3 regions of the Lysinibacillus capsici genome follow, and region 2 is predicted to be linked to each of the others. Evidence: a T-box and tRNA genes for the amino acid it is inferred to sense, from the RefSeq annotation. Region 2 holds a T-box; the other regions hold tRNA genes.

Region 1 (4,907 bases), 1.3 Mb from region 2:
GTACCGTGAGGGAAAGGTGAAAAGCACCCCGGAAGGGGAGTGAAAGAGATCCTGAAACCGTGTGCCTACAAGTAGTTAGAGCCCGTTAATGGGTGATAGCGTGCCTTTTGTAGAATGAACCGGCGAGTTACGATTACGTGCAAGGTTAAGCTTTAGAAGGCGGAGCCGCAGCGAAAGCGAGTCTGAATAGGGCGAAGTAGTACGTGGTCGTAGACCCGAAACCAGGTGATCTACCCATGTCCAGGGTGAAGGTGAGGTAACACTTACTGGAGGCCCGAACCCACGCACGTTGAAAAGTGCGGGGATGAGGTGTGGGTAGCGGAGAAATTCCAATCGAACTTGGAGATAGCTGGTTCTCTCCGAAATAGCTTTAGGGCTAGCCTCGTGATGAGAATACTGGAGGTAGAGCACTGTTTGGACTAGGGGGCCATCCCGGTTTACCGAATTCAGACAAACTCCGAATGCCAGATATTTATACACGGGAGTCAGACTGCGAGTGATAAGATCCGTAGTCAAAAGGGAAACAGCCCAGACCACCAGCTAAGGTCCCAAAGTAATCGTTAAGTGGAAAAGGATGTGGCGTTGCACAGACAACCAGGATGTTGGCTTAGAAGCAGCCATCATTTAAAGAGTGCGTAATAGCTCACTGGTCGAGTGACGCTGCGCCGAAAATGTATCGGGGCTAAACGATTCACCGAAGCTGTGGATTGACATCTACGATGTCAGTGGTAGGAGAGCGTTCTAAGTGCGTTGAAGTCAGACCGGAAGGACTGGTGGAGCGCTTAGAAGTGAGAATGCCGGTATGAGTAGCGAAAGACGGGTGAGAATCCCGTCCACCGTATGACTAAGGTTTCCTGAGGAAGGCTCGTCCGCTCAGGGTTAGTCGGGACCTAAGCCGAGGCCGATAGGCGTAGGCGATGGACAACAGGTTGATATTCCTGTACCACCTCCTCACCGTTTGAGAAATGGGGGGACGCAGTAGGATAGGGTAAGCGCGCCGTTGGTTGTGCGCGTCCAAGCAGTAAGGCGTGTGTGTAGGCAAATCCGCACACTGTAACGTTGAGCTGTGATGGCGAGTCCGTATGGACGAAGTTCCTGATTTCACACTGCCAAGAAAAGCCTCTATCGAGGTGAGAGGTGCCCGTACCGCAAACCGACACAGGTAGTCGAGGAGAGAATCCTAAGGTGTGCGAGAGAACTCTCGTTAAGGAACTCGGCAAAATGACCCCGTAACTTCGGGAGAAGGGGTGCTCTTGAGCGTGCAAGCGCATGAGAGCCGCAGTGAATAGGCCCAGGCGACTGTTTAGCAAAAACACAGGTCTCTGCAAAACCGTAAGGTGACGTATAGGGGCTGACGCCTGCCCGGTGCTGGAAGGTTAAGAGGAGTGGTTAGCGCAAGCGAAGCTGCGAATTGAAGCCCCAGTAAACGGCGGCCGTAACTATAACGGTCCTAAGGTAGCGAAATTCCTTGTCGGGTAAGTTCCGACCCGCACGAAAGGCGTAACGATCTGGGCACTGTCTCAACGAGAGACTCGGTGAAATTATAGTACCTGTGAAGATGCAGGTTACCCGCGACAGGACGGAAAGACCCCGTGGAGCTTTACTGTAGCCTGATATTGAATTTTGGTACAACTTGTACAGGATAGGTAGGAGCCAGAGATCTCGGAGCGCCAGCTTCGAAGGAGGCGTCGGTGGGATACTACCCTGGTTGTATTGAAATTCTAACCCATGCCCCTTAGCGGGGCAGGAGACAGTGTCAGGCGGACAGTTTGACTGGGGCGGTCGCCTCCTAAAAGGTAACGGAGGCGCCCAAAGGTTCCCTCAGAATGGTTGGAAATCATTCGTAGAGTGTAAAGGCACAAGGGAGCTTGACTGCGAGACCTACAAGTCGAGCAGGGTCGAAAGACGGGCTTAGTGATCCGGTGGTTCCGCATGGAAGGGCCATCGCTCAACGGATAAAAGCTACCCCGGGGATAACAGGCTTATCTCCCCCAAGAGTCCACATCGACGGGGAGGTTTGGCACCTCGATGTCGGCTCATCGCATCCTGGGGCTGTAGTCGGTCCCAAGGGTTGGGCTGTTCGCCCATTAAAGCGGTACGCGAGCTGGGTTCAGAACGTCGTGAGACAGTTCGGTCCCTATCCGTCGTGGGCGTAGGAAATTTGAGAGGAGCTGTCCTTAGTACGAGAGGACCGGGATGGACACACCGCTGGTGTACCAGTTGTCTTGCCAAAGGCATCGCTGGGTAGCTATGTGTGGACGGGATAAGTGCTGAAAGCATCTAAGCATGAAGCCCCCCTCAAGATGAGATTTCCCATTACGCAAGTAAGTAAGATCCCTCAAAGACGATGAGGTAGATAGGTTCGAGGTGGAAGTGTGGTGACACATGGAGCTGACGAATACTAATCGATCGAGGACTTAACCAAAAAAGTTTGAAACATTCAATGTGCCGTTTATCCAGTTTTGAAAGAACAAGTAAGCTTTAAAAAAAGCTTGTATTTATACTGAAATATGGTATAATAAATCTTGTCTTTTAATAAGTCTAGTGATGATGGCAAAGAGGTCACACCCGTTCCCATACCGAACACGGAAGTTAAGCTCTTTAGCGCCGATGGTAGTTGGGGGCTTCCCCCTGTGAGAGTAGGACATCGCTAGGCATAATACCCAGGAGGATTAGCTCAGCTGGGAGAGCATCTGCCTTACAAGCAGAGGGTCGGCGGTTCGAGCCCGTCATCCTCCACCATATGCCGGTTTAGCTCAGCAGGTAGAGCAACTGACTTGTAATCAGTAGGTCGTGGGTTCGATTCCTATAGCCGGCACCATTTTTTCGAGCCATTAGCTCAGTTGGTAGAGCATCTGACTTTTAATCAGAGGGTCGAAGGTTCGAGTCCTTCATGGCTCACCATTTTCAAATAATAATAAGCGGGTGTGGCGGAATTGGCAGACGCACTAGACTTAGGATCTAGCGCCGCAAGGCGTGGGGGTTCGACTCCCTTCACCCGCACCATTATTTTCATTGCCAGATAAAAAAAGCTTATGCACATGCGGAAGTAGTTCAGTGGTAGAACACCACCTTGCCAAGGTGGGGGTCGCGAGTTCGAACCTCGTCTTCCGCTCCAAATGTGCCGGGGTGGCGGAACTGGCAGACGCACAGGACTTAAAATCCTGCGGTAGGTGACTACCGTACCGGTTCGATTCCGGTCCTCGGCACCATTTTAAATGCGCCCGTAGCTCAATTGGATAGAGCGTCTGACTACGGATCAGAAGGTTATGGGTTCGACTCCTGTCGGGCGCGCCATAAGAACAACGGGAAGTAGCTCAGCTTGGTAGAGCACTTGGTTTGGGACCAAGGGGTCGCAGGTTCGAATCCTGTCTTCCCGACCATTTCCTAAAAATAAAAAAACGGGGCCTTAGCTCAGCTGGGAGAGCGCCTGCCTTGCACGCAGGAGGTCAGCGGTTCGATCCCGCTAGGCTCCACCAATTCAAATACATGAACCTTGAAAACTGAACAAGCAAAACGTAATCAATAAAGTTTTAAGTAGCTAGTTTTACTAGTGAACGAAACACAATTTTGGACATCAAACATGATGCCAGCAAAACAATTTGAGCTAATCAAATTTCTTTTATGGAGAGTTTGATCCTGGCTCAGGACGAACGCTGGCGGCGTGCCTAATACATGCAAGTCGAGCGAACAGAAAAGGAGCTTGCTCCTTTGACGTTAGCGGCGGACGGGTGAGTAACACGTGGGCAACCTACCTTATAGTTTGGGATAACTCCGGGAAACCGGGGCTAATACCGAATAATCTCTTTTGCTTCATGGCAAGAGACTGAAAGACGGCATCTCGCTGTCGCTATAGGATGGGCCCGCGGCGCATTAGCTAGTTGGTGAGGTAACGGCTCACCAAGGCGACGATGCGTAGCCGACCTGAGAGGGTGATCGGCCACACTGGGACTGAGACACGGCCCAGACTCCTACGGGAGGCAGCAGTAGGGAATCTTCCACAATGGGCGAAAGCCTGATGGAGCAACGCCGCGTGAGTGAAGAAGGTTTTCGGATCGTAAAACTCTGTTGTAAGGGAAGAACAAGTACAGTAGTAACTGGCTGTACCTTGACGGTACCTTATTAGAAAGCCACGGCTAACTACGTGCCAGCAGCCGCGGTAATACGTAGGTGGCAAGCGTTGTCCGGAATTATTGGGCGTAAAGCGCGCGCAGGCGGTCCTTTAAGTCTGATGTGAAAGCCCACGGCTCAACCGTGGAGGGTCATTGGAAACTGGGGGACTTGAGTGCAGAAGAGGAAAGTGGAATTCCAAGTGTAGCGGTGAAATGCGTAGAGATTTGGAGGAACACCAGTGGCGAAGGCGACTTTCTGGTCTGTAACTGACGCTGAGGCGCGAAAGCGTGGGGAGCAAACAGGATTAGATACCCTGGTAGTCCACGCCGTAAACGATGAGTGCTAAGTGTTAGGGGGTTTCCGCCCCTTAGTGCTGCAGCTAACGCATTAAGCACTCCGCCTGGGGAGTACGGTCGCAAGACTGAAACTCAAAGGAATTGACGGGGGCCCGCACAAGCGGTGGAGCATGTGGTTTAATTCGAAGCAACGCGAAGAACCTTACCAGGTCTTGACATCCCGTTGACCACTGTAGAGATATAGTTTCCCCTTCGGGGGCAACGGTGACAGGTGGTGCATGGTTGTCGTCAGCTCGTGTCGTGAGATGTTGGGTTAAGTCCCGCAACGAGCGCAACCCTTGATCTTAGTTGCCATCATTTAGTTGGGCACTCTAAGGTGACTGCCGGTGACAAACCGGAGGAAGGTGGGGATGACGTCAAATCATCATGCCCCTTATGACCTGGGCTACACACGTGCTACAATGGACGATACAAACGGTTGCCAACTCGCGAGAGGGA
Region 2 (4,907 bases):
GGCAAGGGAATGTCGTTGCTCGATTTGGTTTAAAGTTGTTGTACGGCGCTACACTCGTAAGTATCCTAACAGCTATTATTGTGGGATTGATTATTTAAATTGTTTCAGGAACTATTTAACTGCACTCAGATAGAGGGGTGCAGTCCTTTCTTATTGCTTAAGGTTACTCCAAATTAAAAAATGTACATTACTAAAATTGAATTTAGTAATGTACATTTTTACTTTATATCTCTTTATTTTACGACAATATTGACAAGTTTGCCTGGAATAACGATGATTTTCACTAAGCTCTTTCCTGCCATGTATTCTTGAACCTTTTCATCGGCAAGTGCTACTTTTTCAATATCCTCTTTTGAAGCATCTTTTGCTACGACGATCTTAGCACGTACTTTACCAGCAACTTGTACTGCAATTTCTACTTCATCATCCACAAGCTTTGCTTCATCATATGTTGGCCATTGCTCATATGAAAGTGTTGAATCGTGTCCTAATAGCTGCCATAGTTCTTCTGCAATATGCGGAGCGATTGGAGCTAGCATTTTCACAAAGCCTTCAGCATAAGTCGTTGGAATCACATCAGCTTTATAGCAATCATTAATAAAGACCATCATTTGTGAAATAGCTGTGTTAAAGCGGATGCCTTCATAATCCTCTGTCACTTTTTTCACTGTTTGGTGGTATGATTTTTCAAGTGATTGATCGTTAGATACTTGAATTTTTGCTGAAATTGCGCCATCTTCCTCATTGACAAATAGACGCCAGATACGGTCTAAGAAGCGGCGTGCTCCATCTAAACCATTTGTCGACCATGCAACAGAAGCCTCTAGTGGGCCCATGAACATTTCATATAAACGTAATGTATCGGCACCATGTGACGTAATGATTTCATCTGGGTTGACAACATTGCCCTTAGATTTAGACATTTTCTCGTTACCTTCACCTAGAATCATTCCCTGGTTAAATAATTTTTGGAATGGCTCTTTTGTATGAACAACGCCTAAATCATAGAGAACTTTATGCCAGAAGCGAGCGTATAGTAAATGCAATACAGCATGCTCCGCACCACCAATATAAATATCCACTGGTAACCAACGTTTTAGTAACTCTGGATCTGCAATCGCCTCTGTATTTGTAGGGTCGATATAGCGTAGGAAGTACCAGCTCGAACCTGCCCACTGCGGCATTGTATTTGTTTCACGACGCCCTTTTTTACCTGTCTCCGGATCGACAATATTTACCCATTCATCAATATTTGCTAATGGTGATTCACCAGTACCTGATGGACGGATATTATCTGTTTTTGGTAGCATTAATGGTAATTCTGATTCTGGAACTGGCGTTATCGTGCCATCTTCCCAATGAATCATTGGAATTGGTTCACCCCAATAACGCTGACGGGAGAATAACCAGTCACGTAGACGATAAGAAATTTTCTTCTCCCCTACACCTTTTTCCGCTAACCATTCAATGGCTTTCGCAATGCCATCTGCTTTATTTAAGCCATTCAGGAATTCAGAGTTAATATGTTGACCATCACCTGTAAATGCTTCTTTACTGATGTCTCCACCTTCAAGGACAGGAACGATGTCTAAGCCAAATTCTGTTGCGAATTCATAGTCTCGTTCATCATGCGCTGGCACCGCCATAATAGCACCTGTACCATAAGACACTAACACATAGTCAGCAATCCAAATTGGCACTTTTTTACCGTTAATCGGATTCACTGCATAAGCACCTGTAAATACGCCTGTTTTTTCTTTCGCTAAATCTGTACGCTCTAGGTCCGATTTCATTTTAACTTTCTCTAAATAAGCCTCAACAGCTTGGCGTTGGTCAGCTGTTGTAATTTGTTCCACTAATTTATGCTCTGGTGCAAGCACACAGTATGTAGCACCAAATAAAGTATCTGGACGTGTTGTGAAAACTGTGAAGTTTTGATCTGAACCATCAATGGCAAATGTCACTTCTGCCCCTTCTGAACGGCCAATCCAATTGCGTTGCATATCTTTAATAGATTCAGGCCAATCAACTTCTTCTAGGTCATCGATTAAACGATCAGCATAGGCTGTAATTTTAAGCATCCACTGCTTCATTGGTCGGCGTTCTACTGGATGACCACCACGCTCTGATTTCCCATCAATTACTTCTTCGTTAGCTAATACCGTGCCAAGTGCTGGACACCAGTTAACAGCTACTTCATCCACATAAGCTAAACCTTTCTTATAAAGCTGGATAAAAATCCATTGTGTCCATTTATAATACGCTGGATCAGTTGTGTTAATTTCGCGATCCCAATCATAGCTGAAGCCTAGCTCTTGAATTTGACGTTTAAATGTCGCAATATTTTTAGCTGTAAATTCAGCTGGATCATTCCCTGTATCAAGTGCATATTGCTCAGCTGGTAAACCAAAAGCATCCCAGCCCATTGGATGAAGTACATTATAGCCTTGCATACGTTTAAAGCGTGATAGAATATCAGTTGCCGTATACCCCTCTGGATGGCCTACATGTAGTCCTGCGCCAGATGGATAAGGGAACATATCTAATGCATAAAATTTAGGCTTCGCTGTTTCATTTTCAGTTTTAAATGTTTTGTTATCAGCCCAATATTGCTGCCACTTTTTTTCAATTTGTTCATGATTAAAACTCATTTTTTTTCCTCCTTCAATTGATCGTGCTGCTCTTCATCATAATTGACAAAATATTTGAAAAATAAAAAAACTCGCCCCTTTCTTATAGAAGGGACGAGAGAATTTGTACTCCCGCGGTACCACCCAAATTAGTGATTACACTCGGCTCAAGCTTCCTTAACGCGGAAGAAACGACACACGCTGTTTCACGCGGGCAGACTCAGAAGGCGAGTTCAACTTGCATTCTTACTAGCTCCCACCAACCGCTAGCTCTCTAAAAAGAACCACAAATCTACTATTCCTCATCACAGTCTTTACATGATATTGCATTTATTCTAATGGAAAGTATTGAAAAGCACAAGCCTTTGTTTACAGCTTACCCATTACTGAACAATTAAATCCTTTTCTTTATTAGACTTTGATAAATCCTTACATTCATGAAAAGCAAAATGCTGACAACCAATGCATTGATTGGCGTTCAAATAATGGAAAGCTTTTGTAATCGCTTCTCCTGTATGCTGAAAAAAATGTTGCGCGCCTATTTTATCGTAAAGACCATTGTGCTGAAGAGCACCCTTTAAATCTCCTTGCACACCCGTCACCAAAATAGTACCGCCCTTTGCTGTATAATTTTCAATGATATTGCTAAAATATGCTTCTCCAGTAGAATCCATAAAGGGCACTTTCCCCATCCGTAATATCAAAACTCTTGGCTGCTGATGCAAAGTACTTTCAATCGTTTGTTCAAACATTTGTGCAGCACCAAAAAACAACGGCCCTTCAATTGTATACATACTAATTTGCGGGCAATCATGCTGCTGATGCACTACATGTGGCTGTACCTTTTCACTTTTATTTGAATGATCTGGAAGTACTTTTGTAACAACAAGCTTTTCACTCATGCGTTTCGCAAATAATAGCACAGCCAGCACAAGCCCTACCTCAACTGCTAATGTAAGACTAGTGAATACCGTTAATAAAAAGGTAATCAATAATACTAGTGTGTCGCCTGATTTTAATTTTGCGATATGTGAAAAATGATGTCGTTCACTCATATTCCAGGCTACGACCATCAGTACCGGAGCCATGCTTGCTAACGGAATATGAGATGCATATGGAGCTAATAACAATAATGTGATTAAAACAAACACACCATGAATGATACCCGACATGGGGGATACTGCGCCTGTTTTGATATTGGTCGCTGTGCGTGCAATGGCGCCTGTTGCTGGAATACCACCGAATAAAGGCGTCACAATATTAGCAATCCCCTGACCAATTAACTCACGATTACTGTTATGCTTACTATTTGTCATTCCATCCGCCACAACTGCCGATAATAGAGACTCAATACCACCTAGCATTGCAATGACAAACGCGGGACCAATAAGTTGTTGTAATCGTTCGAGCGTGATGTTCGGTAAGGCGAAATGAGGTAATGTATTAGGAATTTGACCATAAGCGGTTGCAATAGTAGCAACTTGTCCTGAAAAGAAGAAAGTTGCCATCAATGTAGAGACAACGATACCAGCTAATGCTCCAGGAACCTTTGGAAAAAACTTTGGTGTTATCATTATTGTCGCCAAGCATACGACGGCAGTAAGAATACTATACGTATTTGTCGTACCAAGCTGCTTAATGATTTCCTGTATGTTGGCGATAAAATATTCATGTCTTTTAACATTTATTAGTCCTAGAAAGTTAGCGATTTGACCTGTAAAAATAATCACAGCTATCCCTGCTGTAAAACCAACTGTTACAGGACGTGGAATAAACTTAATTAAAGTCCCTAACTTAAAAAAACCCATGACACAAAGCAATACCCCTGCCATTAAACCGGCAAGTAATAAATCTTCATAGCCATAGGTAAGTACAATCCCCAATAGAATTGGCACAAATGCCCCCGTAGGCCCACCTATTTGATATTTAGAACCGCCAAAGAGAGAAATAAGAATACCTGCAATGCAAGCCGTATAAATCCCATATTCTGGTTTCACACCCGATGCTATGGCAAAGGACATGGCAAGCGGAATAGCAACAATTCCCACAATAATCCCTGACAATAAATCCTTCTTTACATGTTGAACTGAATATCCTTCAAAGCGTCCTGTAAACAGTGACTTCATAGATAAATCTTCCCTTCGAAATAATAAGCAAAGCCCAATTTGTCATCATCATTGATTTACTTATTCTCTTTGTCACCTTCATTACTTGTCATTTCCTCTAATCTCGAAATGGTATGAACCAAATGGTTATTAAAAATATCCTTTGCCACCC
Region 3 (4,907 bases), 630 kb from region 2:
AGATGTAGCAAAATCCAAAGCTATTGTAAAAGGAATTTTGGCAAAGTATCCAATAAGTATAATTGCCATTGGTAATGGTACAGCATCTCGAGAGACAGAACAATTTATCGCGGATGTATTAAATGAGCTTACTACTGACATAGCCTATGTGATTGTCAATGAAGCGGGGGCATCTGTTTATTCAGCGTCTGAAATTGCACGTACAGAATTTCCTGATTTACAGGTTGAACAACGTAGTGCTGTCTCCATTGCACGTCGCTTACAGGACCCTTTATCAGAGTTAGTGAAAATTGAACCAAAAGCTGTGGGTGTAGGTCAGTATCAGCATGATGTTTCTCAAAAAAAATTAAATGAATCACTATCTTTTATAGTAGAAACTGCTGTTAACCAAGTTGGTGTTGATGTAAATACGGCTTCATCATCACTCTTACAATACGTTTCTGGCCTATCAAAAACTGTTGCAGAGAATATCGTAAAGACGCGAGAGGAAAATGGTCAATTTACTACACGTGCGCAATTAAAGAAGATTCCAAGGTTAGGCGCCAAAACGTATGAACAAGCTATTGGTTTCCTACGTGTCCCAGAAGCAAAAAATCCGTTTGATGCTACAGGTATTCATCCTGAGAGCTATGCTCTTGCTGAGCAAATATTAGCAGAGGCTCAAATAGATAAAAAAGAGTTAGGGACACAGAAGGCAGAGGAAGCTATTGCAGCACTAAATATCCAAAAGTTAAGTGATGTGCTTGGAGTAGGAGTTGTGACAATTCAAGATATCGTGGATACTTTAATGAAACCTAGTCGTGACCCACGTGATGCATTCCCACAACCATTGCTTAAGACTGATGTATTAAAAATGGAAGATTTAAAAGTTGGTATGGAATTGCAGGGGACGGTAAGAAATGTAGTAGATTTCGGCGCATTTGTTGACATTGGCGTGAAGCAAGATGGACTTGTGCATATTTCTAAACTCCAAAATAAACGTATTAAGCATCCATTAGAAGTTGTGGCGCTTGGGGATATTGTAACTGTCTGGGTTGAACAAATAGATATAACGAAAGGACGTATCTCTTTAACGATGCTTCCACCTAAAAATCAAGTATTAGTTTGAGTACTAAATTTTTGCCACACTGTCTATACTAAGCAGTGTGGTATTCTTGTTGTTAGAGGTGATTACTATGGACAATCAAGAATTACAAGAGCTTGTTCGTCGCTTATCTTTAGAAAACTTTCAGAGGCCATTTCTGCATCAAGCCTACTTTAATGCGAGATTACGTTCAACGGGAGGACGATATCTTTTACAATCCCATAATATTGAGATTAATCCTAAAGCCTATGAGTTATACGGTTTGGAGGAGATTCAAGGTATTGTTTTACACGAATTATGCCATTATCACCTACATATTGAAGGTAAAGGGTATCAGCATCGAGATAAAGATTTTAGAGAATTATTAAGGAAAGTAGATGCCCCCCGATTTTGTGCAGTTTTACATGTCCCTAAAGCTACAGTTAAAAAACAGCGACGACGCTATACATATACTTGTGTCAATTGCCACCAATTATATATACGGAAAATAAAAATGAATGTTGAAAAGTATTGTTGCAGTAAGTGTTTGGGGAAATTAAAATTATTGGAGTAAAAAAAGTTTAAAAAATAGTTGACGTTTTGTTGAGTTGTCCCTATAATAGTAAAAGTCGACAAGATAACGGCGACAACATAACATGAATTATTCCGAAGTAGCTCAGTTGGTAGTAGCACCTGACTGTTAATCAGGTTGTCGCAGGTTCGAGTCCTGCCTTCGGAGCCATGGCCCCTTGGTCAAGTGGTTAAGACACCGCCCTTTCACGGCGGTAACACGGGTTCGAATCCCGTAGGGGTCATTTTTCATAATTTAATGTAAATAATATTTTGGTCCCGTGGTGTAGCGGTTAACATGCCTGCCTGTCACGCAGGAGATCGCCGGTTCGATCCCGGTCGGGACCGCCACTTATTGGGGTATAGCCAAGCGGTAAGGCAACGGATTTTGATTCCGTCATGCCTAGGTTCGAATCCTAGTACCCCAGCCATTCATTTCTTAATTCGAGCCATTAGCTCAGTTGGTAGAGCATCTGACTTTTAATCAGAGGGTCGAAGGTTCGAGTCCTTCATGGCTCATCTCTTTAAGAAAAAGAGTTGACTTTTCAAATTATCATAGTATAATAAAAAAGTTACTAATCGAATGCGGTCGTGGCGGAACGGCAGACGCGCTAGGTTGAGGGCCTAGTGGGGGCAACCCCGTGGAGGTTCAAGTCCTCTCGGCCGCACCAAGTCAATTAATTTCATATGCGCCCGTAGCTCAATTGGATAGAGCGTCTGACTACGGATCAGAAGGTTGTGGGTTCGACTCCTGCCGGGCGCGCCATTTTTAAGAAAATATATGCGGGTGTAGTTTAATGGTAAAACCTCAGCCTTCCAAGCTGATGTCGTGAGTTCGATTCTCATCACCCGCTCCAAAAAAAGTATTGACAACCTTTTGGTTGTATGATAGATTTAAATAGTTGTCCAAAAGGGCGACAATATGAACCTTGAAAACTGAACAAGCAAAACGTAATCAATAAATTTTTAAGTAGCTAGCTTTGCTAGTGAACGAAACACAATTTTGGACATCAAACATGATGCCAGCAAAACAATTTGAGCTAATCAAATTTCTTTTATGGAGAGTTTGATCCTGGCTCAGGACGAACGCTGGCGGCGTGCCTAATACATGCAAGTCGAGCGAACAGAAAAGGAGCTTGCTCCTTTGACGTTAGCGGCGGACGGGTGAGTAACACGTGGGCAACCTACCCTATAGTTTGGGATAACTCCGGGAAACCGGGGCTAATACCGAATAATCTCTTTTACTTCATGGTGAAAGACTGAAAGACGGCATCTCGCTGTCGCTATAGGATGGGCCCGCGGCGCATTAGCTAGTTGGTGAGGTAACGGCTCACCAAGGCGACGATGCGTAGCCGACCTGAGAGGGTGATCGGCCACACTGGGACTGAGACACGGCCCAGACTCCTACGGGAGGCAGCAGTAGGGAATCTTCCACAATGGGCGAAAGCCTGATGGAGCAACGCCGCGTGAGTGAAGAAGGTTTTCGGATCGTAAAACTCTGTTGTAAGGGAAGAACAAGTACAGTAGTAACTGGCTGTACCTTGACGGTACCTTATTAGAAAGCCACGGCTAACTACGTGCCAGCAGCCGCGGTAATACGTAGGTGGCAAGCGTTGTCCGGAATTATTGGGCGTAAAGCGCGCGCAGGCGGTCCTTTAAGTCTGATGTGAAAGCCCACGGCTCAACCGTGGAGGGTCATTGGAAACTGGGGGACTTGAGTGCAGAAGAGGAAAGTGGAATTCCAAGTGTAGCGGTGAAATGCGTAGAGATTTGGAGGAACACCAGTGGCGAAGGCGACTTTCTGGTCTGTAACTGACGCTGAGGCGCGAAAGCGTGGGGAGCAAACAGGATTAGATACCCTGGTAGTCCACGCCGTAAACGATGAGTGCTAAGTGTTAGGGGGTTTCCGCCCCTTAGTGCTGCAGCTAACGCATTAAGCACTCCGCCTGGGGAGTACGGTCGCAAGACTGAAACTCAAAGGAATTGACGGGGGCCCGCACAAGCGGTGGAGCATGTGGTTTAATTCGAAGCAACGCGAAGAACCTTACCAGGTCTTGACATCCCGTTGACCACTGTAGAGATATAGTTTCCCCTTCGGGGGCAACGGTGACAGGTGGTGCATGGTTGTCGTCAGCTCGTGTCGTGAGATGTTGGGTTAAGTCCCGCAACGAGCGCAACCCTTGATCTTAGTTGCCATCATTTAGTTGGGCACTCTAAGGTGACTGCCGGTGACAAACCGGAGGAAGGTGGGGATGACGTCAAATCATCATGCCCCTTATGACCTGGGCTACACACGTGCTACAATGGACGATACAAACGGTTGCCAACTCGCGAGAGGGAGCTAATCCGATAAAGTCGTTCTCAGTTCGGATTGTAGGCTGCAACTCGCCTACATGAAGCCGGAATCGCTAGTAATCGCGGATCAGCATGCCGCGGTGAATACGTTCCCGGGCCTTGTACACACCGCCCGTCACACCACGAGAGTTTGTAACACCCGAAGTCGGTGAGGTAACCTTTTGGAGCCAGCCGCCGAAGGTGGGATAGATGATTGGGGTGAAGTCGTAACAAGGTAGCCGTATCGGAAGGTGCGGCTGGATCACCTCCTTTCTAAGGATACTTTCGGAATACAAACCTTGGGTTTGTAAGATTACGTTTTGCGTTCAGTTTTGAAGGTTCATTCTTCTGAATGAAACACTTCAAAACTTGTTCTTTGAAAACTGGATAAAACGACATTGAAATTGTAACAAACACATTTATTTTTTAAGTTTTTTTATAGGCTTAATAACTTGGTTAAGTTATTAAGGGCGCACGGCGAATGCCTTGGCACTAGGAGCCGAAGAAGGACGGCACTAACACCGATATGCTTCGGGGAGCTGTAAGTGAGCTTTGATCCGGAGATTTCCGAATGGGGGAACCCACTACGTTTAATCGCGTAGTATCTTGACGTGAATACATAGCGTCTTGAAGGCAGACCCAGGGAACTGAAACATCTAAGTACCTGGAGGAAGAGAAAGAAAAATCGATTCCCTGAGTAGCGGCGAGCGAAACGGGAAGAGCCCAAACCAAGAGGCTTGCCTCTTGGGGTTGTAGGACACTCAATACGGAGTTACAAAAGAGCGAGTTAGATGAAGCGACTTGGAAAGGTCCGCCAGAGCAGGTAAAAGCCCTGTAGTCGAAAGTTCGTTCTCTCCTGAGTGGATCCTGAGTACGGCGGAACACGTGAAATTCCGTCGGAATCCGGGAGGACCATCTCCCAAGGCTAAATACTACCTAG

The links. A T-box is a leader RNA that pairs with one kind of tRNA and senses whether it is charged. The one in region 2 lies ahead of leuS (leucine--tRNA ligase), so its partner is inferred to be a tRNA-Leu.
Region 1: it has a tRNA-Leu gene. The T-box ahead of leuS (leucine--tRNA ligase) is inferred to sense a tRNA for this amino acid. The anticodon was not compared.
Region 3: it has a tRNA-Leu gene. The T-box ahead of leuS (leucine--tRNA ligase) is inferred to sense a tRNA for this amino acid. The anticodon was not compared.

The regions. Positions count from the first base shown of each region.
Region 1 is NZ_CP084108.1:177,336-182,242, forward strand. It holds rRNA gene LCP48_RS00890 (23S ribosomal RNA) at 1-2,425, shown strand, start outside; rRNA gene rrf (5S ribosomal RNA) at 2,541-2,656, shown strand; tRNA gene LCP48_RS00900 (tRNA-Val) at 2,667-2,742, shown strand; tRNA gene LCP48_RS00905 (tRNA-Thr) at 2,746-2,821, shown strand; tRNA gene LCP48_RS00910 (tRNA-Lys) at 2,829-2,904, shown strand; tRNA gene LCP48_RS00915 (tRNA-Leu) at 2,922-3,006, shown strand; tRNA gene LCP48_RS00920 (tRNA-Gly) at 3,044-3,118, shown strand; tRNA gene LCP48_RS00925 (tRNA-Leu) at 3,124-3,212, shown strand; tRNA gene LCP48_RS00930 (tRNA-Arg) at 3,221-3,297, shown strand; tRNA gene LCP48_RS00935 (tRNA-Pro) at 3,307-3,383, shown strand; tRNA gene LCP48_RS00940 (tRNA-Ala) at 3,404-3,479, shown strand; rRNA gene LCP48_RS00945 (16S ribosomal RNA) at 3,622-4,907, shown strand, end outside.
Region 2 is NZ_CP084108.1:3,598,366-3,603,272, forward strand. It holds gene LCP48_RS17650 (NupC/NupG family nucleoside CNT transporter) at 1-98, shown strand, start outside; gene leuS (leucine--tRNA ligase) at 234-2,651, opposite strand; T-box leader at 2,738-2,948, opposite strand; gene LCP48_RS17660 (SulP family inorganic anion transporter) at 3,014-4,756, opposite strand; gene LCP48_RS17665 (ArsR/SmtB family transcription factor) at 4,813-4,907, opposite strand, start outside.
Region 3 is NZ_CP084108.1:4,228,873-4,233,779, reverse strand. It holds gene LCP48_RS20945 (Tex family protein) at 1-1,108, shown strand, start outside; gene LCP48_RS20940 (SprT family protein) at 1,176-1,637, shown strand; tRNA gene LCP48_RS20935 (tRNA-Asn) at 1,729-1,805, shown strand; tRNA gene LCP48_RS20930 (tRNA-Glu) at 1,807-1,878, shown strand; tRNA gene LCP48_RS20925 (tRNA-Asp) at 1,909-1,984, shown strand; tRNA gene LCP48_RS20920 (tRNA-Gln) at 1,990-2,064, shown strand; tRNA gene LCP48_RS20915 (tRNA-Lys) at 2,080-2,152, shown strand; tRNA gene LCP48_RS20910 (tRNA-Leu) at 2,219-2,304, shown strand; tRNA gene LCP48_RS20905 (tRNA-Arg) at 2,323-2,399, shown strand; tRNA gene LCP48_RS20900 (tRNA-Gly) at 2,417-2,490, shown strand; rRNA gene LCP48_RS20895 (16S ribosomal RNA) at 2,688-4,240, shown strand; rRNA gene LCP48_RS20890 (23S ribosomal RNA) at 4,422-4,907, shown strand, end outside.